3 regions of the Macrococcus equipercicus genome follow, and region 3 is predicted to be linked to each of the others. Evidence: predicted binding sites of a transcription regulator. Region 3 holds the regulator's gene; each other region holds the start of a gene.
What was found. The regulator LexA, encoded in region 3, represses DNA repair genes until DNA is damaged. The targets are predictions, from matches to a motif close to CGAACATATGTTCG.
Positions count from the first base shown of each region.

Region 1: the regulator LexA is predicted to act here: its motif matches at 5,116-5,129, upstream of KFV11_RS09480 (YolD-like family protein).
Region 2: the regulator LexA is predicted to act here: its motif matches at 2,676-2,689, upstream of recA (recombinase RecA).

Region 1 is NZ_CP073809.1:1,785,963-1,793,554, reverse strand. It holds gene KFV11_RS09515 (M4 family metallopeptidase) at 1-779, opposite strand, end outside; gene KFV11_RS09510 (NAD(P)H-dependent flavin oxidoreductase) at 1,042-2,052, opposite strand; gene KFV11_RS09505 (hypothetical protein) at 2,067-2,438, opposite strand; gene KFV11_RS09500 (hypothetical protein) at 2,562-2,723, shown strand; gene KFV11_RS09495 (hypothetical protein) at 2,778-3,254, shown strand; gene KFV11_RS09490 (hypothetical protein) at 3,261-3,704, opposite strand; gene KFV11_RS09485 (response regulator transcription factor) at 4,013-4,624, shown strand; gene KFV11_RS09480 (YolD-like family protein) at 4,676-5,080, opposite strand; gene KFV11_RS09475 (MFS transporter) at 5,242-6,480, opposite strand; gene KFV11_RS09470 (ABC transporter substrate-binding protein) at 6,567-7,592, opposite strand, start outside.
Region 2 is NZ_CP073809.1:962,032-969,623, reverse strand. It holds gene rny (ribonuclease Y) at 1-1,333, opposite strand, end outside; gene recA (recombinase RecA) at 1,508-2,575, opposite strand; gene pgsA (CDP-diacylglycerol--glycerol-3-phosphate 3-phosphatidyltransferase) at 2,827-3,408, opposite strand; gene KFV11_RS04910 (helix-turn-helix domain-containing protein) at 3,429-4,277, opposite strand; gene KFV11_RS04905 (YmfK family protein) at 4,290-5,075, opposite strand; gene ymfI (elongation factor P 5-aminopentanone reductase) at 5,087-5,779, opposite strand; gene yfmH (EF-P 5-aminopentanol modification-associated protein YfmH) at 5,772-7,040, opposite strand; gene yfmF (EF-P 5-aminopentanol modification-associated protein YfmF) at 7,037-7,592, opposite strand, start outside.
Region 3 is NZ_CP073809.1:1,070,508-1,078,099, forward strand. It holds gene KFV11_RS05480 (CAP domain-containing protein) at 1-936, shown strand, start outside; gene KFV11_RS05485 (hypothetical protein) at 946-1,365, shown strand; gene KFV11_RS05490 (DinB family protein) at 1,402-1,857, opposite strand; gene KFV11_RS05495 (metal-binding protein ZinT) at 1,923-2,609, opposite strand; gene lexA (transcriptional repressor LexA) at 3,004-3,624, opposite strand; gene KFV11_RS05505 (hypothetical protein) at 3,765-3,998, shown strand; gene KFV11_RS05510 (DUF896 domain-containing protein) at 4,105-4,341, shown strand; gene tkt (transketolase) at 4,402-6,390, shown strand; gene KFV11_RS05520 (CitMHS family transporter) at 6,499-7,592, shown strand, end outside.

The sequences.
Region 1 (7,592 bases), 720 kb from region 3:
GTCACGATAGAATAGTTTGATGTCGCATTTTTAGCGTCATATGTCTCGATGTTACCAGTGTGCGTCATATCCGCTAAATAATAAGTGCCGTTCTCTTCATAGATGTTCAATGTTTTAGTATCGCCTTTGTTACCTGTACCGCTGCCGGTAGTCGGCCCGACGTCAGTCAGCGCATTCTGCTTAGCAACGACTTCGCCTGTTTCTGCATCAATTTGAACTTTCCAGTTAGCAGGCTGAGGTGTCAAGTAAATCAGCTGAACATCATAGACGAGTTTATTGTGCTCAGGGTTGACGACTAAATCTGCTTTTTTGACGACTTTACGACCTTGGTTTTTGACTGCATCTTTATCGACACCTGCAGCAGCATAAGCTTTATCGACTGCCTGTTCTGCTGTCAGTTTTTGAGTGTTGGTCGGTGCGAGTTCTTTCTGGTCAAGGTCACCGTTGACGAATGTCACTTGTCCTTCTTTATTGACGTGGACTTTAACTTCTGTGTTCAGTCCGACTTTGCCGTTAACTTTTGGCTTTAATGTATAGTGAGTGAAGCCGAGATCGTCTTGTTCAACTGAAACGACATCGTACTGCTTGTAAGTTTTCTTAACTTCTTTTGAACCAGGTAAATTTTTAAGTGTGTTTTTAGCTTCCTGTTTATTCTGTACTTTTTCAAGCTTTGTCAGTGCCTTTGAACCATCTGATTTCGCGAACGACTCATTCGCTGGAACAAGTGAAGCAAGTAAAGCTGTAGATAATACTGCAGGAACGATGAATTTTTTCGACATGTAATACACTCCTTAAATAGTGGTTTTTTAAAGCTAATTCTTATTATAATTATTTTGAATTGTTTGACATCTGTATTTTACGCAAATCTGTATAAAAGAGATGTTAACATTTCTTGATAATATGATTATATTATATAAAAAATATATATAATATGACTAAAATTAAATATTAAATATGTTGATATTACTGATTTATAAACATAATTTTAACTTTTAAAGTATGTTAAAAAGTTAAAAACAACCTCATGACAAAACAGCCGGATCATTGAAAATCCGGCTGTTCAGTATTTGTCAGTTCATCCAGCAGCACATGTAAAGCGATTGTTTCAGCGCTGCGTATGTTCTGCCCTGACCAGTTGCTCATATATTCTGAGTTATTCTGAACTTTTGCTGCTGCCCTTATATCAGCTGTCATCTGATTCATTAGCGGATAAGGAACAGCCGGCTGCTGCATCAGTTTATTGCGGATGCCTCGGGCTGACTTCCCTGTAATAGCAGTGGTTACTACTGCTGCAGTTTCGTCGGCGTTATTAATCGCTTCTTTATGAAGGGGGTGCGCACTGCTTTCATAAGTGTTGAGGAAGCGGGTACCGATTTGAACATAATCCGCCCCGAGCATTTTCGCGGCTGCGATTCCCCGGCGGTCAGCAATACCGCCCGCTGCAATGACCGGAATGCTGACGGCATCTGCCGCCTGTGGAATAAGACTTATCAGACCGATGGACGGCTGCTTGAGGAAGCCGCCTTGATGTCCGCCGGCCTCGTACCCTTGCACTGTCACATAGTCCATACCGTGTTCTTCGATAATAAGCGCTTCCTTGACATTTGTCGCTGTGCCGATCACTTGTATGCCGGCGTCTTTCAGCTGTAAGATCAGCTGCTTATCCGGACAGCCGAAAGTAAAGCTGACTACCGGAACATTCATCTTGATGCAGAACGCAGCATAGTCTTCGATAGACGGCTCACTGGAAAATTGGATATCCGTCACTTCCGGAATGTTCAATATCCGGCGGATGTCGTTAAGCGCGTCGTTCACAGCTGTTATATTATCCGGGACTTCAGGCGTGCGCTGATGCGCAAAAATATTGACGGCATAAGGTCGAGCGGCCCTGAATCGCACCTCTTCAATCTGACGAGCCAGCGTATCAAGAGAAAGGCCGCCTGCAGCTAATGAGCCGAGACAGCCATAATTTGACACTGCAGCCACAAATGCAGGGCTGATAATGCCGCCTGCCATCGGTGCCTGAATGATAGGGAAGGTGATGTCAAGCATAGGAAAACACTCCTTTAAGCGCCTGTAATACCCATTTCGGTATACATACGGATGAGTTTACGGTCTCCATCAATGGTCTTGAACGTTAAAATAGTCAGTGAAGAATCTTCAAGCAGATTATAGTGGTCATCCTCACGGTAAATCCGAATGATGACAATGTTATCTGTCCCGCGCTCTGTCTTGTAGAGAACATCAAAACGCCATTCCTGCTGCTCTTTAAAACGCTCATTAAACACATTGATGATCTGGTCATAATTGTAGATGAGTTCTTCATGAGTGGAAAGAACAAAACTTGCCTTTAATTCTGGTGAGAGTATAGTCTTGATAGTTTCTATATCTTGGTTCTGCCATGCGGCTAATAGACGGACATGTGCCAAGTCATTCACGTTCCTTTTCAGCAATTTGGTTGATTGTGATTTATTATAGCATGAACTAAAGAGATAAACATTTCTTTAATAGAATTTAATATGATAATATAGGATTATCAGATGATAAGAGGTGAAATGAGAATGAAGAGTTTATTAAAAGGATTATTTTTCATCGTATTTCTATTGGCAATCATTATAACAGGTGGAGCAGCTGTATTATTTACGCGTTTTAAAGCTGACTTTGAAGATATTGAGCGTCGTACTCAGGATATTATCGCTAAAATTGAATCAGAAAATGTCTAGAACTTACCATTATGGTGAGTTCTTTTTTATTAAGTGAATTGAGGAGGCGGCCGTTTGGCATTGACATTGTCGGATGTATCTCTAATAGAAAAGGCACTTGACCAGCTGGTGAAGTTGATGAGTCTGAAACATCCTTGTATTGAAGACATTGTGATTGGTTGTCAAAGAAAACCGGAAGATTATGCGGTGGCACTGTCTATTAAGGAAGCATGGGAACAGCGAGGCGGTTTTAATAGTGAAGGCGGCACAGTGCTTGATATTGTGTGCTGGAATGAGCAGTCGAGTTCGTTCAATAAGTATTGCAGTCGTATTGCCCGGCACCATCCCGATGCTTTTGTGGTCGTCGGGATGACAGCGGGTTTTAAGGAGATCAATAGGCGTCTTCATAAGTGCTCTGAGCTGACAGCTGAGCAGACTTACGTGCTCGGAAATAGAGACGGGTCACTGGACTCATTGTTTTTTCACCAATTAACGGGCGTCAGCTGGACCGGAGAAGCGTGGAGAATGTCACAGCTCCAAACTATTACATAAAGGCAGTCACCTGACGGATGACTGCCTTCTATTACGGCGATGAGGCATAAATAGCAGCACTAGTCCGGTGACGATCATTATATAGGCTGCGTTCAACGGCAGCGGATTTTCTCCGGCGGCCGGCAGTACTGCTGAAGATGATTCTTTCTGCTCATGTGCGTCTTCAGTTGAGGCATCGTGTGAGCTGCTTGTTCTGTTGCTGCTCGTCTCTAAGGTTCTCGTGTCAGCAGGAAGCTTGAAACCATCAGGTCCGCTTTCAACCGGCAGCTGAGGCGGCACTTGATCTGCATAGCTGCTAACTTCAGTCTTAACGTCTTCAGCAGGCTGATGCTCATTGATGATTCGGCTGACCGGATCTTTAGCGCTAGAATTAGTCGTGGCTGCAGATACAGTCAAGGGCAGGGTGACAAAGAAAAGGGTTAATATAAAAGTTCGTAAAAAAATTTTCATTTCGCTTCTCCTTTGCAGTTGATTAAACTTATTATGACATATAATAAGCTGCTCCTCTATGATGTTGACGATAATTATCAATATCTTAACAGCTGTCACATGGAATTCATTGTTTCTTCAAGATCAGGAAGCTATGTAAAAATAATTAAAATTTATATAGTATTAACTGGATATAGTGAAGCAAATCTTGAAGCAGCAGCACTTAAAATCAAAAAATTGTCGAACTTGTCTAAAATTTAATGTATGATGATAAAAATGCTGCAAAAACCATATAAAGCTGCAATAGTGAGATATCAGTAAAGTAGGTGATGGGAATCAAGATTATTATGCTGGATGATCAGGAAATGGTGGGACAGGGAATCGCACATCTACTGTCAGCTGAAACTGATATAGATGTGCTGAAAGCATTCTCGGAACTTCATCATCTGGAATATTATATAGAGACATTATTACCTGATATTGTGCTCTGTGAAGCGAAAATCAGCGGAATAAACATGCTGCTCAATTTGCGGGCGCTCGTCGATAAATATGACAAAACGCGCTTTATCATATTGACGGGCTACGACATAGAAGAATATAAGGCAAGAGCATATGATAACGGGGCAGCGGCCTTTATTTTGAAAGAAGAATCCGCCGATTATTTAATTGATTCGCTGAGGAAAGTCTATTACTTCAACCGCAACCTATTGACCGAGATCAAGCCGGAATATCAGCTCCTGACTGTCCGTGAGCGGGAAATACTCGCACTGGTTGCGCGGGATATGACAAACAAGGAAATCAGTGAAGCGTTGTTTGTCAGCAAACGTACGGTCGAATATCAAGTGTCCAGCCTGATCCGTAAGCTTGAGGTGGAATCAAGAGTAGGGGCAGTGATTAAAGGATTGAAGCTCGGCATCATCGAAGAAGATATAAGGATGTAGATGTTTATAGAGATAACAAAGAACCCGGACCGGGTTCTTTGTTATGACTGATTACAGCTGGAGCGAGAGATTGATGACATCGATGAAAGAAACAAAGCACAGCTGCTGGTTATCCAGATTGACACCGATAATCAGCATAGCCCAGTGGTCGATTTTTTCGACGGTAAGTTGCAGCTGCTTAATATAGCCGTCGTGATAAAACTCAATCAGCAGTGGACAATGACGGTGCAGCGCTTCCTGTAATGTGCGGTTGAGCTCTTCAAGCCGGTCATCACAGAGCACCGGCCGTTCTACTTTGTGCTGCTGCTCAAGCTGCTTTTTAATATCCGCATACTGTTCAGGCATCGTCGCAAAAGGCGCCCATTTGATCATGCCGCGTCCCAAAGGAATATTCGGATTCAATTGACTCCGCTCGATGTTACGGTAATCAGTCTCACCATAAACAGGATGAATCATAACATCACTTCTTTCGTGGATGTAACCTCATTATAAGAACATATGTTCGGTATTTCAAGATATTTAATGATTAGCTATCTTTTACAGTTATAACTTCATAAGTGCACAACAAAAAATAGACTGCGGAAAACCTTGTTGTATCAAGGTTTTCCGCAGTCTTTTTATGACGGGGTCTGCTGCTTGAAAAAGTTTGAGTGAATAGAGAGATAAAGCAGCAGCATGCCAATCAGACCAAGAGAAATGACGTAGACCGACATCATTGTGCTGTTCAGCACAGTACCGACAATGAGACCGGAACTCGCCACAAGGCCGGCACCACTATAGCCGAGTGAACCGAAGGCGATATAGCTTGCCCGCTTGTCCTCCGGCATCAGCTTAGCCTGAAAGACCGAGAGAATCGGTGTCTGCATCAGTTCACCGATAGTCGCGATAAGAACGACAAGCAGCAGCAAGTACCAATTCGTCAAATGATGCGCCAGACCATAGCCGCCTGTGTACATGAAAGCACCGAGCATAAGTACAGCAAGCTGATTGCTCTTTTCGGTCACTTTAGCGACTAGAAAAGTGATGGATACAACAAGCAGCGTGTTCTCGATAAGCATCAAACTCATCATCCGGACGCCGTCGACATGTATGCCGAGCAGATTGACCGGTTTAAATTCATCATGCAGCCGGACACCGATGTAGTTCGTCAGCGCAAACTCTGCTGAAAAGATAAAAACGGCTGCCATCGTGAAGAAGACGAATCTTGTATCTTTTAATGCCGCTTGGTAGTTGCTCAAGAGATCCCGCATCCAGTGGGTTGTCACTGCTCTTGGGGCGCGGTCAGTTGTCGGATCGATTAAATACTTCTTAAAGATGAACGTGTTGATGAGCATAATGACAATAATCAATATGAACAGCATCAGGCGGTGGTCCCTGTAGAACAGACCACCGATCGCTGTACCGACAGCAGTCGCTAAGTTATTTGCCCAGTACGTCGTCACGTAGACTGATTTGCGCATGTCTTCAGTCGTTGAATCAATGATCAAAGCTTCAAGTGCCGGGAAGACCATCGCATTGCTGATAGCTGTCAGCATGAACAGAATGGCGACAACCCATGGCATATTGACATGAGGATGGATGAAGATGGTCATTAAGATCATAATGACCGCAAAAATCATCTGACCTGCTAACAGCTGGCCTTTTCTGCTGAAGCGGTCAGCAAAGTAACCGCCGAGCAGGTTGCATAGTAAACCGAAGATGACGTTGATCGATAATAACAGCCCTGATGTAACTTTACCGAGTTCGTCAGCGATATACAGCACCATAAAAGGCATCACACTCATACTCGCCGCATGGTCAAAGAAACCGCAGCAAATACGAAGTTTAACATTGGAAGGGAACTCAGAGAATTTCATGGTGATAGTCCTCTATTTTCATAAGATTAGTTACATTATAATCTAAATATTTCAAAAATAATACAGCTGTTGCAGTGTGGCCGCTCTTATTCGATGTATACTTCGTCCCAGTTGTAGAAACCGTGCAGGACGATGCGTGCACTGTGCAGCTTTTGAGGGACGTACAGCGTCTTCTGATTATTGAACAGCGGGATAAGAAGATGACGTTTTTCCAGTGCGCGGTCAACGATAATATGGCGCCGCGACCAGGTAGCTGTGGGGCTTGTGATATAGCTCTCGAATATATCTTTTAGTGCCGGATACTGTGCAGGCAGGTGATGCTGCATCGCTTTATGCTGAAAGAGCAAGCTGAAATATTCGTAGTGCTCTGCACCGTTTAAGAAAGCCCCGTGCAAATAATAGTCTGCTGAATAATCAAGTCTGGAATGAATCGCCTCGTCAATCGTGACAGGGATAAGCTCTACTTCAATATGATGCCGTTTCAGCAGCTGCCTGACATCGTTCATCAGCTTCCTGATATAGCTCGGATAAACAAGACGAACAGTGAACCCGGATGTCAGTTCAGGTGTCCGGCTGAAGTAACGTGACTGTTTCAGAATAGTGGGTGCAGCCTTGGCGATGTTCTTTCGTTCGGACGTCTGACGTAAATACGTCTGCATGATGTAATGGGTGGTTTCCCGCTGTGCTTGCGTCAGCCGGTTATCCCGCAGTGACAGCATGTAATAAAATCCGTCTGTTACAGTGTGAGCGGTGAGCTGGTCGCCGGCCAGCAGGGAGAATTCATCGTGCTTCTGGTCAGGGATATAGATCATCTCTACTTCATCGAGAAACGGACGCAAGCCGTAATAATTATCAAATGCCTTCAGGATGGAATGCGTGTCCGTGTTCTTGTGAATATAAAAAGGGCCGGTGCCGATATAGCTTTCATCTGCCACTTTATAAATGCTTAAGTTAAGTGTCGATAGAATATCCAGAATGTAAGGACAGTCAGTGAATGACAGTTTGAGCTGATAGTTATTGATAGTCTCAATCGAGTGAAGCGGATCAAGTAAGCCGTGCATATAAGAAGAGGACTTCGCCGTCTTCAGACAGTCACTGACATCGAGTGCTGT
Region 2 (7,592 bases), 110 kb from region 3:
GGCGTGAGAGACGTCTTACGTAGTTCTCAAGCGTCTCACGTCTTGCGCCCGGTCGTGCAGCGCTCAGTGCGTCTGCTGCCGCGACAAGAATAGAGATGACAGATGTCGGTTCCACATCACCATGATGCGAATGGATTGCGTTAATCACGACAGGATGCTCCTTGTATTTCTTCGCAAGGTCCACGCCGATCTCAACGTGACTGCCTTCCACTTCATGGTCAATCGCTTTGCCGATATCGTGAAGTAAGCCTGCACGTTTTGCGAGCGTGACATCTTCACCGAGCTCTGCTGCCATCATCCCGGCTAAGTGTGCCACTTCCACAGAGTGCTTCAGCACGTTCTGACCGTAACTTGTCCGGTACTTCATCCGGCCGAGTATTTTCACTAAGTCAGGATGTAAGTTATGGATGCCGAGTTCAAACGTCGCCGCTTCCCCTGCTTCTCTGATGACTTCATCGACAGAGCGGCGGGCTTTCTCGACCATCTCTTCAATACGGCCTGGATGGATACGACCGTCTGAGACAAGGTTTTCAAGCGCAATCTTCGCGATTTCGCGTCTGATCGGGTCAAACCCTGACAGAATGACTGCTTCTGGTGTGTCATCGATGATTAAATCGATACCTGTCAGTGTCTCAAGCGTCCGGATGTTACGTCCTTCACGGCCGATGATCCGTCCTTTCATCTCATCATTTGGAAGATTGATGACAGAGACCGTTGATTCCGATGTATGGTCTGCTGCTAACCGCTGTACTGTCGTGGCAAGAAGCATTTTCGCCTTCTTGTCGACCGTATCTTTTGCTTCCTGTTCTTTCTCTTTCACTAATACTGCTATGTCATGAGAGAGTTCTTCTTCGACCTGGTCAATAATTTCCTGTTTCGCTTCATCTTGAGTCAGTCCGGAGATGCGTATCAGTTCCTGTTCATGTTTCACTATGATATCCTGGACACTTTGCTCTAACGCATCAACTTGATGTTGTTTTGCTTCAATTTTAGATTCTTTTTGTTCTAAAAGCTCATCTTTCTTATCTAAAAGATCGCTTTTTCGATCTAAGTTCTCTTCTTTTTGAAGTAGCCTTGCTTCTTGTCTTGATAAATCGGATCGTCGGTCGCGGTATTCTTCTTCCAGACGATCGCTGCGCAGCTGGTACTCTTCCTTCGCTTCAAGCAGCTTTTCCTTTTTCAGACTTTCAGCTTCTTTTCTAGCTTCTCTAACAATATGATCACCAGTTTGTCTTGCCTGAATCTGCTGGTTCGTCAAATTCGTCTTTGCTAGATAATAACCGGCAGCAACTCCTAGAATGATGCCAAGCAAAATGAATAAGGCGTATAGCATAACATAAACACCTCCTTTTGCTTAATTATCTAGTTATTCTTAAATAGCGATATATATAATTTGGAATTATATATATTAATTGTACGTTTTGAAGTGCAGTAAAGTCAAGGTCACTAGACTAATTAATCATAGACAAAAACTGAAGTCAGAATGACTTCAGTTTCATTATCGAGCTTATACTAATTCGTCTTCGAACAAGTCAGCAGCTTTGTCTTCTTCCGGTTCAGCAGGCGTTTCTTCTGCTACCGCGTCTTTTGGCATGATACCGATTTCCTGACGGATCTTCGTATCGATCTCTTTCAGAATTTCAGGATTCTCCTTCAAATACATCTTCACGTTTTCTTTACCTTGACCCATCCGTTCTCCGTTATATGAATACCAGGCGCCGGATTTCTGAATGATTTCATGCTCTGCACCTAAATCGATGATCTCACCTTCACGTGAAATCCCTTGACCATACATAATATCCACTTCAGCTACACGGAATGGCGGCGCTACTTTGTTTTTCACGACTTTGATCTTCGTGCGGTTACCGACCACTTCCACGCCTTGCTTCAACTGCTCAGCACGTCTCACTTCCAGTCTGACAGAGCTGTAGAATTTAAGCGCACGGCCGCCTGGTGTTGTTTCAGGATTACCGAACATCACACCGATTTTTTCACGGATCTGGTTGATGAAGATAGCAATTGTATTGGATTTTGAGACAGCCCCTGATAACTTACGCAGTGCCTGCGACATAAGACGCGCCTGCAGACCGACGTGCGTGTCACCCATCTCGCCTTCAATCTCCGCCTTTGGTGTTAATGCTGCGACTGAGTCGACAACGATGATATCAACGGCACCACTGCGGACGAATGCTTCCGCGATTTCCAGACCCTGCTCCCCGTGGTCCGGCTGAGACAAGTAAAGCTCATCAATGTTGACACCCAGTTTCTGTGCATAGACAGGATCCAGTGCATGCTCCGCATCGATAAACGCTGCGACACCGCCCTGCGCCTGAACTTCTGCAATCGCGTGAAGTGCGACTGTTGTTTTACCTGAGCTTTCAGGTCCGTAGATTTCAATGATTCTTCCCTTCGGATAGCCGCCTACCCCTAAAGCGCCGTCCAATGTAATAGAACCGCTGGAAACTGTAGAGACGTTACGTGCTGTGTTCTCTCCGAGCTTCATGACAGCTCCTTTACCGAAAGATTTCTCCATATTTTTAATGACTGTATCTAAAGCTTTCTGACGTTCGTTCAAATATATATCCTCCTTAATAACACAAGTGTTATTAGCTGATTTTTTAGCGCTCTTATAAGTATTACTATACTGATTTTCAGACGAAATAGCAAGCGAAAAGCAAACGTTTGTTCGTATTTTTTCATACAGTATTTACCGATAAATCATCAGGACTTCATGAACGCATCAGTCATTTTTTACGCCTTAATGACTTACTATCAGTTTATCATATTCTGTGTTTTAATAAAAAAAGAACAGCCGCAGCTGTTCAATTATTTTGAATTTTTGAAGACATCACGGCCATGATAGAAGTATTCAATCCCTGATAAAATGGTGAAGAATACCGCTAAATACATGAGCCAGTAACCGAGGCCGAAGCCCAGCCAGTTGACAAATGGTTCGTTCAGCAGCAGCAGGGTCATCGCGACCATTGTCACCGCTGTCTTGATCTTACCGAGCTTGCCGGCTGCTGAGACATAGCCCTGCTCGACCTGCAGCAATCTGAGGCCGGTCACCGCAAATTCACGGGCGATGATGATAATCACCATCCAGGCCGGCAGTACATTCAGCTCTACTAAGGCAATCAGACCGGCCGATACTAACAGCTTATCCGCCAGAGGATCCAAAAACTTGCCCATATTCGTCACGAGCTGCCACTTCCGTGCAAGATAGCCGTCTATCCAGTCAGTCAGCGACGCAAAAATAAAGATCAAAGCGCCGATAAACTGCTCGATGCGCATATCATAGCTGCCTAGAATGCTGATTGACCCCATGTGGAAGTCAGCCAGCAAAAATAAGATGAAGACGGGAATCAATAACACGCGGGCCACGGTAATCTGATTCGGAATATTCATTTATAATCCTACTTTCTCTGTTAATCTGTTGACTCTATAGCAAACTGATACGTTCTTGTAATCAAACTGTCTGCTGTTTTCGGTACATCTAGTTTTTGATCGTTGATCCACACCTGCAGATCAGTGGAATTCCCGGAGATCAATGTGACGGTTTTAACTTTGTTATCAATCGTCATCGTCTTGTCCTTCACTTTCTGATAAGCATAGCGTTTTTCGTTGTCATCATCCACCTGTATCCACGTCGGGACACTTGACTTCACTTTCAGCACAAGCCGTTCACTTGTTACGACGTCATAGCTCAACGTAGACCCGTCAAACGATTTATATTTGACCGATGTCTTGACCACTTTCACCGGTTTCACTGGCTTTTCTTTCACTTCTTGTTTTTTAGCGGCGGCTTTCGACTTTTCTTTCGCTTCTACTTTGACGTCCCGGCTCTCATTGACGTTCCCTGCCGTCCAGCGGTTATCCGTGGATTTGAACAGCAGTTTGGCACTCAGCAGCCAGACCACACTGATGACAAGTATCAGGCCGACTAATGAGATGATGAGCTGCCGGATGAGCTGGTCGTCTTTTTTGACGATAGTCTGCGTCTCGTTCAAATGTTGTTTAGCTTCCACTGCTGAAATATAGTCATCAGGCAGTTCATCCTGATGTTCTTCAATCAGTTTCTCCGCATTCAAATTGACGCTTTTTGCATATTTCTCAATGAAGCCGACCGTATAGTTCGGGTTCGGCAGTGATGCGAAGTCATTGCGTTCAATCATTTCGATATATTTACGCTGTATCTTTATTTTGTTCTCAAGGTCAACCAGTGTCATTCCAAGTGATTCCCGTTTTTGCTTCAGCTTACGTCCAATAGGCTGCATGTATTGACCTCCTTACTCGTAAAATCCAAAACCTTCATTGCCGAACAAGTTATTTTTGCTGACCTGCTCATATGTAATCTGCTGCTCTTCTGATTCCCTGAGCTCGATGATATAGTCAAAATCATCAAGCGTGAACTCGCTGTTCTCGACGAACAGGTCAGGATGCTCCACTACTTTGACGGCAGGCAGCGCCATCACTTCCTTGATGAGCTGCATATGTTTCATATCCGTCTGCTTAGCACTGACAGCGCCGTCAATAATATAAATATAGTTGCCGTCATATTCACCTTTGAAGAGTGAGTTCCGCACCGTCTGCTTGATCATCGTTGAAGAAATGAACAGCCACTTCTTATGCGCACAGACGCTCGCAGCGACGATAGATTCTGTCTTACCGACGCGCGGCATCCCTCTAATGCCGATCAGACAGTGATTTTTTTCTTTAAAAAGCTCCGCCATAAAGTCAACGAGTATCCCGAGTTCTTTTCGGACAAATCTGAACGTCTTCCGGTCATCCAGGTCCCGCTTAATATAGCGGCCGTGTCTGACAGCCAGCCGGTCCCGCAGCTGCGGTGTCCGGAGTTTTGTAATCTCTATCTCCTCGAGCTGGTTGACGATGCTTTCAAAGCGTGCGACTTTCTCCATATTGTCAGTCTTCAGCAGCAGCCCGCGACGGCCCTGATCGACGCCGTTAATCGTAATGATGCTGATACCGAGCGTACCAAGCAGACTTGAAATATCTCCCAGCAGCCCCGGCCGGTTCACTTTAATCTCGTACTCGAGATACCATTCTTTATGCATTGTCCATCCCCCTAGATCAGCCATCCGGCGTTGATTCGCATTACCTGTCCCGTCACATGCCTCGATCGTTCATGCAGCAAATACAGCACCATATGAGCCACTTCTTCCGGAGTCACAAGTTCCCCCTGCGGAATGTCTTCCAGTATCAGCGGCAGTTCTTCCAGCGCCGCTGTCATTCGTCCGCTGACGAGCCCCGGTGTCACTGCATTGACTGTAATATGACTCGGTGCCAGCTCCTTGGCCATCGCTTTGACCAGGCCGAGCTGACCGGCTTTCATCGCCGAGTATACGGCCTCCATGGCAGCGCCTGTCTCTCCCCATATCGAACTGATTACCACTATATTACCACATCGTCTCCTGACCAGCGTAGGAATTATCCACTGGACGACCGTGATTAAATTTTTCAGATGAATCATATACTGACGGTCGACCGCTTCAGCCGTCTCATCCTGCAGGAGGCCGAATTGTGCGGTGCCTGCTGAATAGATGACGCCGTCCAGCTGCTCAAAAAAATCGGGACGGACGGCAAGCCCCGCCGTTAAATCTGCCTGCCAGTAAGTCACACGGTCATCCCAGCGTGCAGTGAGTACAGCAAGGTCTGCGTGATGGTAATGACAGACAGCCGTGTGCCCTGCTGCAAGCAGCGCATCGATGACAGCACGGCCGATATCACCGCTGCCTCCGGTCACTAAAAAGTTAGCCATTCGGCATCAGGCGGCTGTCTGTCATACGCGTAACATCGATTTTGCTGAACGTGTTGAGACTGTCTTTCAGTGTCAGCTGTTCAAGTATCGGCAGAATATCAAACAGCACCGCACCATTGAAGTAGTAACGCGTGAACTGATTGGCGATATATTCAGGAGAATTCAGGCTCGAGATATACTCACCGATCGTCTGCTTGACAAGCCGTGCAAACGCTTCGTCGCTGAAGGAATAATGAGTCAGGCGTTCAATGAGGCGTGCTTTCAGGACATCAGGCTGTTTCGTCGAGCCGGCGATAAAGAGATGGGAGAACGTCGGCTCAAGCGTGAAGCTGTAGCCGAACGTGTCATCAATCAAACCGTCTGCCAGCAGCTCATGATAAAATGCCGTCTGTTCACCGAGCAGCAGGTCCAGTATAAACATCACTTCAAGCTCTGTCTGAATCAATGACTGGTCAAGCTGATGCAGCTCAGCTTTAATGCCGAGCATCAGCTTCGGCTGCTGGACGTCCGCCGTCTGTTCGAGCAGCGCTTCCTTGACGTGCGGCGGCTCATGAATGTCAGCTGTCCGCGCGAAATACGCAGTGTCAGACACCGCATATTGGTTGGCGTCAACAACTTCCGCTATTGTCTCAGGGTCGATATTGCCGACGATGAACATGACCATGTTCTCTGGCCGGTAAAATGTATGATAGCAGCTGTACAGCTTATCAGCAGTAATGTCATTGATAGAAGCAATGCTGCCGGCGATGTCTTCTTTGACCGGATGGTCATGATACATGCCTTGCAGCGTCTGATAATAAAGACGGTAGTTCGGCTGATCCTGATACATCTGAATCTCCTCAGCAATGATACCGATCTCTTTTTCCACAGATTCTTTAGAGAAATAAGGGCGCTGGACCATCGACAGCAGCAGCTTGATATTAGCTTCAATATTGTCTACGGCAGTGAACAAATAGCTTGTCCGGTCGTATGACGTGAAGGCATTGGCAGAAGCTCCGTTTTTTGAGAAAGCGTTGAACATATCTCCTTCTTCTTTCTCAAACATCTTATGCTCAAGGAAATGGGCGATCCCTTCCGGCATCTTTATCATGTCATCGGCACCGTAAGGAACAAACTGATTATGCAGTGAGCCGTAACGGGTAGTGAGTGTGACATAAGTTTTCTGGAACCCTTTTTTCGGAATGACAAACAACTTCAGACCGTTGTTCAACGTCGTCTCAAATAATGATTCGTCAATCTGCTCATAAATTAATTCTTTCATGCTTTCACCTCATTGGTCAGACAGTATATCGTATGGACATGAACATGCTGAGCGACATGGATGACATTTTCATAAGTCACCTCATTGATGCCTGCAATCCACTCTTCTGTTGTCAGCTTGATGTCGTCAAAACCTTTAGCATACGTCGCCTCGATCCATCCTTTCGGTCGGTCAAATGTCTCTTTTTTATGAGTGACCAGCATCGTTTTCGCGGTATGTATTAACTCTTCACTGAACTGTCCTGCTTTAATCATGTCAAGCTGCTCCAAAATGGTATTGACAGCAAGCTCACGTGTTTCTTTATTGACGCCGGCAATGACGTACAGATAACCGAGACGCGCATCAATCTGCGAATGAATCTGATAGGCAAGGCTCAGTTTCTCTCTGACATTCATAAACAGCAGGCTCGTCACATCACCACCAAAAATCTGGTTGAAGACAACGAACGAAAAGTAATCACGTGTGCCGTAAGTGATGTCCGCTGTCATTCCGATATTGATTTTAGCCTGCGTCGTATCTGTCTGCTCTGTGACATAGTGAGGAACATCCTGC
Region 3 (7,592 bases):
TCACTACCTGATGACTGGACACTGGCTGCTAAGCACCGGCTGCGGGATGCCGTATCTGCACAGTCCGGCACTACTGCTGTCCGTATACCGAAAAGCTATATAGATGACATTAAGCTTGGTATGTCAAAGCAGGAAGTTGATCATCTGCTTGGCCCGCCGAAAGACCAGCTGAGAAATCAGTATCAGAATAACTGGAATGTCTATCACGATCATTACCGGCACTTTATACTCGTCAACTATACGGCGCAGCGGGTGACAGGCATCTATACAGTGGCCGGTCCTTTTACTTCTGATAAGCAGGTGAGCTACGGCATGACAGAGAACAGCGTCCGTCAGTGGCTTGGTGCTCCTCTGGAAGTGATTGAGGGGCCGCGTTATCGCCTGGAGCTCGATGATCCGCACATGCTCACTTATTTGACTGACGGTGTGTACTATACGTATTATTTCGATCAGCATGAGGACGACAAGCTGGTCGGGATGAAAGTGACTGCGCAGTCACTTGAGAACAGAAAGCCGCAGTTATATGCGAGTCCGTCGCCAGAGCTGGCGGCCGCTTATGAGAAACTGGATTACCATCTCATCAACGCTGACCGGGTAAAACACGGTTTACCTCCTGTCAGCTATCATGATAGAATGAGTCATACCGCAGTGGAACATTCAATCGATATGGCAGAGCATCATTTTTTCAGTCATACGAACAAGCAGGGGTTAGATCCGTTTGACCGGATGCAAAGAGCTGGCTTCGACTATATCTTCGCCGGAGAGAATCTCGCGTACGGACAGTTGTCGCCGATAGAAGCTCACCACGGCTTAATGAATTCACTGGGACATCGTAAAAATATATTGAATGTAATTTTTAAAGAAGTAGGGATAGGTGTTGCTTTTGATGATAAGAATATCCCGTTTTACACTGAAGATTACATTACCGAGAATTAGGAGAACGTTATGGCTAAAGAACTAGTAGTATCATCATTACTTATTACGACAGAAGAAAAAATACTTGTGCAGGACATCGGGCATAAACGAATGAAGCTTCCTTATGTCCTGAAAAAAGGCAGCCAGTCCATTCAGGACAGCGCCCACGCTTTCGCGGCACAGCTGAATAAAGAACTGAAAGTCGGCGGCATTTTGTTCGTCGTGGAAGAAACTGCCGAGCATAAAGGATGGCTGTTCACTACACCGGTAAATGAAACGTCGTTTGTTTTCAACGTGAGGAACAAGGAAGAATTTAAAGTGAGACGACCCTATTACTGGCTGCCGTTTGAATATTTAAATCAGCTTGATATTGCTGATGAGCTCAAGCAGCTCATCGTCTCCAATCAAGTGATTAAATCCAGTGTGCCGCTGATTAATTTAAATCAATAAGATAACCCCGGAATTTTTCCGGGGTTATCTTATTGATTATAATCGTGTAATCCTCATATTCCGGCGCTCTGTCACTTTTTCGCGCTTCGCTGTTCTGCTGGCAACAGGATAATCTGAATTCTCGAGGAGATGAAGCATGACATCAATCTGTCCCAGCTGACGGAACTCGTTGACAATGTTTTTCTGGATGGTCTCGTAATGGTCTTGTTCACTGTCCATCAAGCGATTGACCTGATTGAAAGATTCAAGGACATCATCAAAGTTCAAAGCACTTAAACTGTTCTTATAATCCTGGACACCGGAATGGTGGAGGTGAGGGGTGTCACTTTGTCCGAAACTGGAATGATAAGCACTTGCAATCTTAAGCAGCACGGCTTTAATGCTGCCACCCCCGAAGCCGAAGTTGTAATTAAATTCAGAATCGCTTAAATGCTGCAGTTTCGCGAGTAGTTGTTCCCGTTCATTTCTTACCCATTGATATTCATTAGCCATCTGTCATTCTCCTTTGGAATTTGATTGATGGATAACTATACCCGTCCATAAGAAAGTTACTCAGTCTAGTGTGAAATCATTTCATCCTTAATCTTATCGGCGCTCATATCACTGAAGTAGTACGTCGGCCAGTTTTCAAGCTCTTTAAGTAGTGCAGCACGGTCATCACCCATATAAATATGATAATGTGATGCTTTCTTCGGACTGATATTGTGATCGCTGAACTGAACGTAGCTAGGTGCCCCGGCATCTCCGGACGTTTTCTTGAATATAAATCTCACACCTCTGTTACCTTTATCATATGTTAATAGTTCATAGCCATCATATGTATAATCAGCTTGTAGTTTTTTATTGTTATCATAGAAAGTTATGGACTGTCCGTCGATGACTATACGTTTGACTGTTGTTTGGTAGCCTTTTAAATAGTATTTTTTATATTCCTCAGCCGTCATGTCACCATCTTCTGCTTTATGTGTGAAGACTTCGTCCAATATGCCGTCTTTTGCAAGCGGATAGACAGACTGCCAGTCTCCTTGCCAATCAGTTAGCTGACGGTCCTGGACTTCCGCGTCCTTAAAGTAACCATCATGAACTTTTTTTTCTGCAGCGGACATTTTACTGTGACTATGTGACTGACGATGATCATGGCTCTGCTGCTGCGCCGTTTGAGTGGGCTGAGCTTCTTTCTGCTGACATCTGGCCAGCGCGAGTGACATCATAAGCAGACCGGCAGTGATTTTCGTAGCTTGCATTTAAAACATCTCCCTAAAACGTAATTGTTACGATTTATAATATAAGTTAACTGGGCTGTATTGTCAATACTGGAGCTGAATTTTTTCAAAGCATGATGATTTCAGTTAAAATATAGGAGAAGGGTGATGTGGAGTATAAGTTGTAATATTTCACATGTATGTTTGCGGCTGCTTGATACGGGTACAGTACTATTGTAATTGCATGATAAGGGGATAGAACGATGGAAACAAAAAAACCACAAGAAAAAGACATTTTAGAGCAAGTTAAAGAAATACTCGGACGCAAGTAAAAAGATCATTAAAAAGTAGATGAACTCCACTATAACCCGTACCGGCTGACTCAGCCGGTATTTAATTTGCCATAAAAAAACACCGCTTCATCATTGAAGTGGTGTTAAAATTCGCGGAACAAACCGACGACTTTACCGAGTACTGTTACTTTATCAAGGTAAATCGGCTCCATTGTGCTGTTTTCAGGCTGCAGCCGGTAGCGATTGTTTTCTTTGTAGAAGCGTTTCACCGTCGCTTCATCTTCTTCCGTCATTGCGACGATGATGTCTCCATTTTCGGCAATCGCCTGACGTCTTACGATGACTTTATCTTTATCCATAATGCCTGCTTCAATCATACTTTCACCGACGACTTCAAGGATGAAGATATCGCTGTTGTGGCTGGAAGTGAAGTGGGCAGGCAGTGGGAAATATTCTTCGACGTTTTCAACCGCTGTAATCGGCAGACCGGCAGTGACTTTACCGATGACCGGGACATGGATTGTTTCTTCATGCAGCGCAGATTGAGCAGAATCAGAGACGATTTCTATCGCCCGGGGCTTCGTAGGGTCACGTTTGATGTAACCTTTCTCCTCAAGACGCGATAAATGGCCGTGCACAGTTGAGCTGGAAGCAAGACCGACTGCTTCACCGATTTCTCTGACACTCGGTGGATATCCTTTAGCTGATACGACTTGTTTTAAATATTCATATATTTCTTGTTGTCTTTTAGTTAATTCTTTCATGAGAACACTCCTTCATGTTTGTTCTAAAGCCATTATAGCATACATGTTCGGGGCGAACAAACATTTGTTCGTATAGTGTTTGACAGAGAACAGATGTTCTGTTATTCTGAGTATACAAACAAATGTTCTGGAGGTAATTAATGATGACAATCAGAATTTCGAAAGAATTTTTCCTTTATTCCGTTTTATTTACAATGTTTTTGACATTTGGCACATTATATATGGCACAATCTGAAAGAATATATGAACAAGGTCAGTCAGCATCATTAAAACAGACCGCCGGTGACACAACAATCGAAACGAACACGCGTTCTAATCATAGGAGCCCGCATCAGTCCACACAGAATGGCGAAGTGCTGGGAATTGTCCAGTAATTTTCTTGCCCTGCTCAGCTGAGCAGGGTTTTTTGTGGAGGTGGACGTGCACAAGTTGGTTTTCTACGCCTTTTTTGCTATCTTTATTATGAAAGGAAGGATGCTCATGTTAGAACAACATAAAATGGACCGCATCAATCATCTTGCAAAGAAAAAGAAGGCGGAAGGTTTAACAGAAGAAGAAGGCCGCGAGCAGAGCAGTCTGCGTGCAGAGTACTTGAATAGTTTCAGAGACAGCTTTAAGAAAACGATTGAAAACACTAAAATCATCGATCAGGAAGGCACTGATGTCACACCTGAAAAGATCAAGGACATTCAGCGTCAAAACAATTTACGGGATTGATGATCAGCAATAAGCTATAATTTAAAAGAATTATGACTTTCATATAAAGGAGATTTTATAATGTTTAATGAGAAAGATCAGTTAGCAGTAGATACGCTGCGCGCATTAAGTATTGACCAGATTGAACAGGCGAATTCCGGCCACCCGGGATTACCTATGGGAGCGGCTCCGATGGCGTATACGCTCTGGACGCGGCATTTAAGATTCAATCCAAGTTCAAAGTACTTCTTTGACCGCGACCGCTTCGTGTTATCGGCGGGTCACGGCTCAGCGCTGCTTTATTCATTGCTGCACGTCTCAGGAGCGCTTGAGATGGAAGAACTTAAAAATTTCCGTCAGTGGGAATCTAAAACACCGGGACATCCTGAGTTCAACCATACAGATGGCATCGACATTACGACTGGACCGCTCGGCCAAGGGTTTGCGATGAGTGTCGGTATGGCAATGGCTGAGAAGCATTTAGCTGCGACATATAATACAGCGGATGCGGCTATTATCGACCACTTCACGTATGTCCTTGTTTCTGATGGTGACCTCATGGAAGGGATTTCTCATGAAGCGGCTTCACTCGCAGGGCATTTAAAGCTGAACAAATTAATCGCTTTATATGACTCCAATGACATTTCTTTAGACGGTGACCTGGACAAAGCATTCTCTGAAAATGTGAAAGGACGTTTTGAATCATACGGCTGGCAGCATATTCTTGTGAAAGACGGCAATGATATGGAAGCGATCAACGAGGCGCTCGAGACAGCGAAGCAGTCAGACCGTCCGACGTTGATTGAAGTGAAGACGGTGATCGGCTACGGCGCACCGAACAAACAAGGCACAAACGGTGTGCACGGCTCACCACTTGGCGCTGAAGAGCGTAAACTTGCGCTTGAAAGTTACGGGCTTGATCCAGCACTTAAATTCAATGTCCCTGCAGAAGTGTATGAAATCTTCCAGACGACGATGCTGAAACGCGGCAACGACAAAGAAGCGGCGTGGAATGAACAGCTTGAAGAATACAAAGCGAACAATCCGGAACTTGGTGAACAGCTGCAGGCGGCTATTGACAACCGTCTGACAGATGACTATGCAGCGAACCTACCGAAATATGAAGTAGGTTCTAAAGCCGCTACACGTGCTACTTCCGGCGAAATGATCCAGGCACTGTCACAATCCGTGCCGCAGCTGTTCGGCGGTTCTGCCGACCTTGCATCATCAAACAAATCTAACGTGAAGAAAGAAGCAGACTTCTCAGCTGAAACACCTGAAGGACGCAACATCTGGTTCGGTGTGCGTGAATTCGCGATGGGTGCAGCAATTAACGGTATGGCAGCACACGGCGGCGTCAAGCCATACGGTGCGACGTTCTTTGTCTTCAGTGATTACTTGAAACCGGCGCTGCGACTTGCCGCTTTGATGGGTGTGCCGTCTACGTACGTCTTCACACATGACTCTATCGCTGTCGGTGAAGATGGTCCGACGCATGAGCCGGTTGAACAGCTGGCTGGTCTTCGCGCAATGCCTTACTTGAATGTGTTCCGTCCAGCTGATGGCAACGAGACACGTGTCGCATGGAAAGTGGCAATGGAATCGAAGAAAGACCCGACTGCCTTAGTGCTGACACGTCAAGATCTGCCGGCATTAGATGTCAGCGAAGAAGTCGTAGAAGAAGGGGTGCGCCGCGGCGGCTATGTCGTCTACAAATCAGCTTCTCCTGAAATTCTGCTGATCGCTACAGGATCAGAAGTGTCTCTTGCATTAGAAGCAGGAAAACAGCTGGAAGCACAAGGAAAAGGCGTGCAGGTCGTGTCACTTCCTAACTTGAACTTATTTGACCAGCAGGATAAAGCATACCGCGAAGAAGTGCTCCCGTCTGTGATCACGAAACGTGTCGCTATCGAAATGGGTGCGACAGACGGCTGGTACAAATATGTCGGATTGAACGGCCTCGTCATCGGTATCGACCGCTTCGGCGCCAGTGCACCAGGTGACGTGGTGATGGAGAAATATGGTTTCACGAAAGAACAAGTAGTAAAGCAAGTGCTTGCAATGCAATAACTGATTGATAAGCACAAGACAACAGAAAAAATTTAAATGAATTTTCAGAATAATTATTGCCTTCTTGCCTCAATCATTTTAAAATTGAGGCAAGGGGGTATTTTTATTATGAATTTAGCATTATTAGGTTTTATTATGATTGTCGTTTTTATGGCGCTTATCATGTCGAAGAAAATGTCAGCGCTTGTCGCCTTGATTCTTGTGCCGACGGTCTTTGCGATTATCGGCGGCTTTTATAACGGCATCGGCGAGCATATGCTGGAAGGACTGAAGCAAGTAGCACCGACTGGTATGATGCTGATTTTTGCCATTCTATACTTCGGTATTATGATTGATGCAGGCCTCTTTGATCCTGTCATCAATGTCATCATTAAAGCGGTGAAAGGCGATCCTTTGAAAATTACAATCGGGACCGTCATACTCGCGAGTCTTGTTGCACTAGATGGGGATGGGACAACAACCTTTATCATTACCGTGACTGCGATGCTTCCGCTCTATAGAAAAGTTGGAATGAATCCATACATACTTGCTGCACTGGCCTTATTATCGATAGGTGTCATGAATATGACGCCGTGGGGCGGTCCGACAGCCCGCGCGATATCAGCGCTGCAGACGACGACTGAAGAAGTTTTCACGCCGATCATCCCGGTTATGGCGGCAGGCATTCTGTTTGCACTCGGTGTCGCTTACTACTTCGGAGTGAAGGAACGTAAAAGAGTAGGCATCGCTGATCATCTGATGATGTCACTTGATGATATGCATCTGCATCCTGATGGTAAGTCGAACGACGAAAATGCATTACTACGGCCGAAACTCGTCTGGGTCAATGCACTGCTCACCATACTGCTGCTCTATGCATTGATTACCGAATTTCTTCCTATTCCTGTGTTATTCATGTGTGGTTTTGCGGTCGCTGTGCTCATCAATTATCCGAATATAGCCCTGCAGTCAGAACGCATTAAAGCACATGCGCCTAATGTTCTTGCAGTCGTCAGCCTGGTGTTTGCGTCAGGAATATTCACTGGTGTGATGAATGGCACGAAAATGGTGGATGCGATGGCCACTGCGCTCGTTAATATCGTTCCCGCAAGTATGGGAGATCACTTTGCAGTAATCACCGCACTATTAAGCATGCCATTTACTTATTTCATGGCCAATGATCCGTATTATTACGGCATACTCCCTATTCTTGCGGAGTCTGC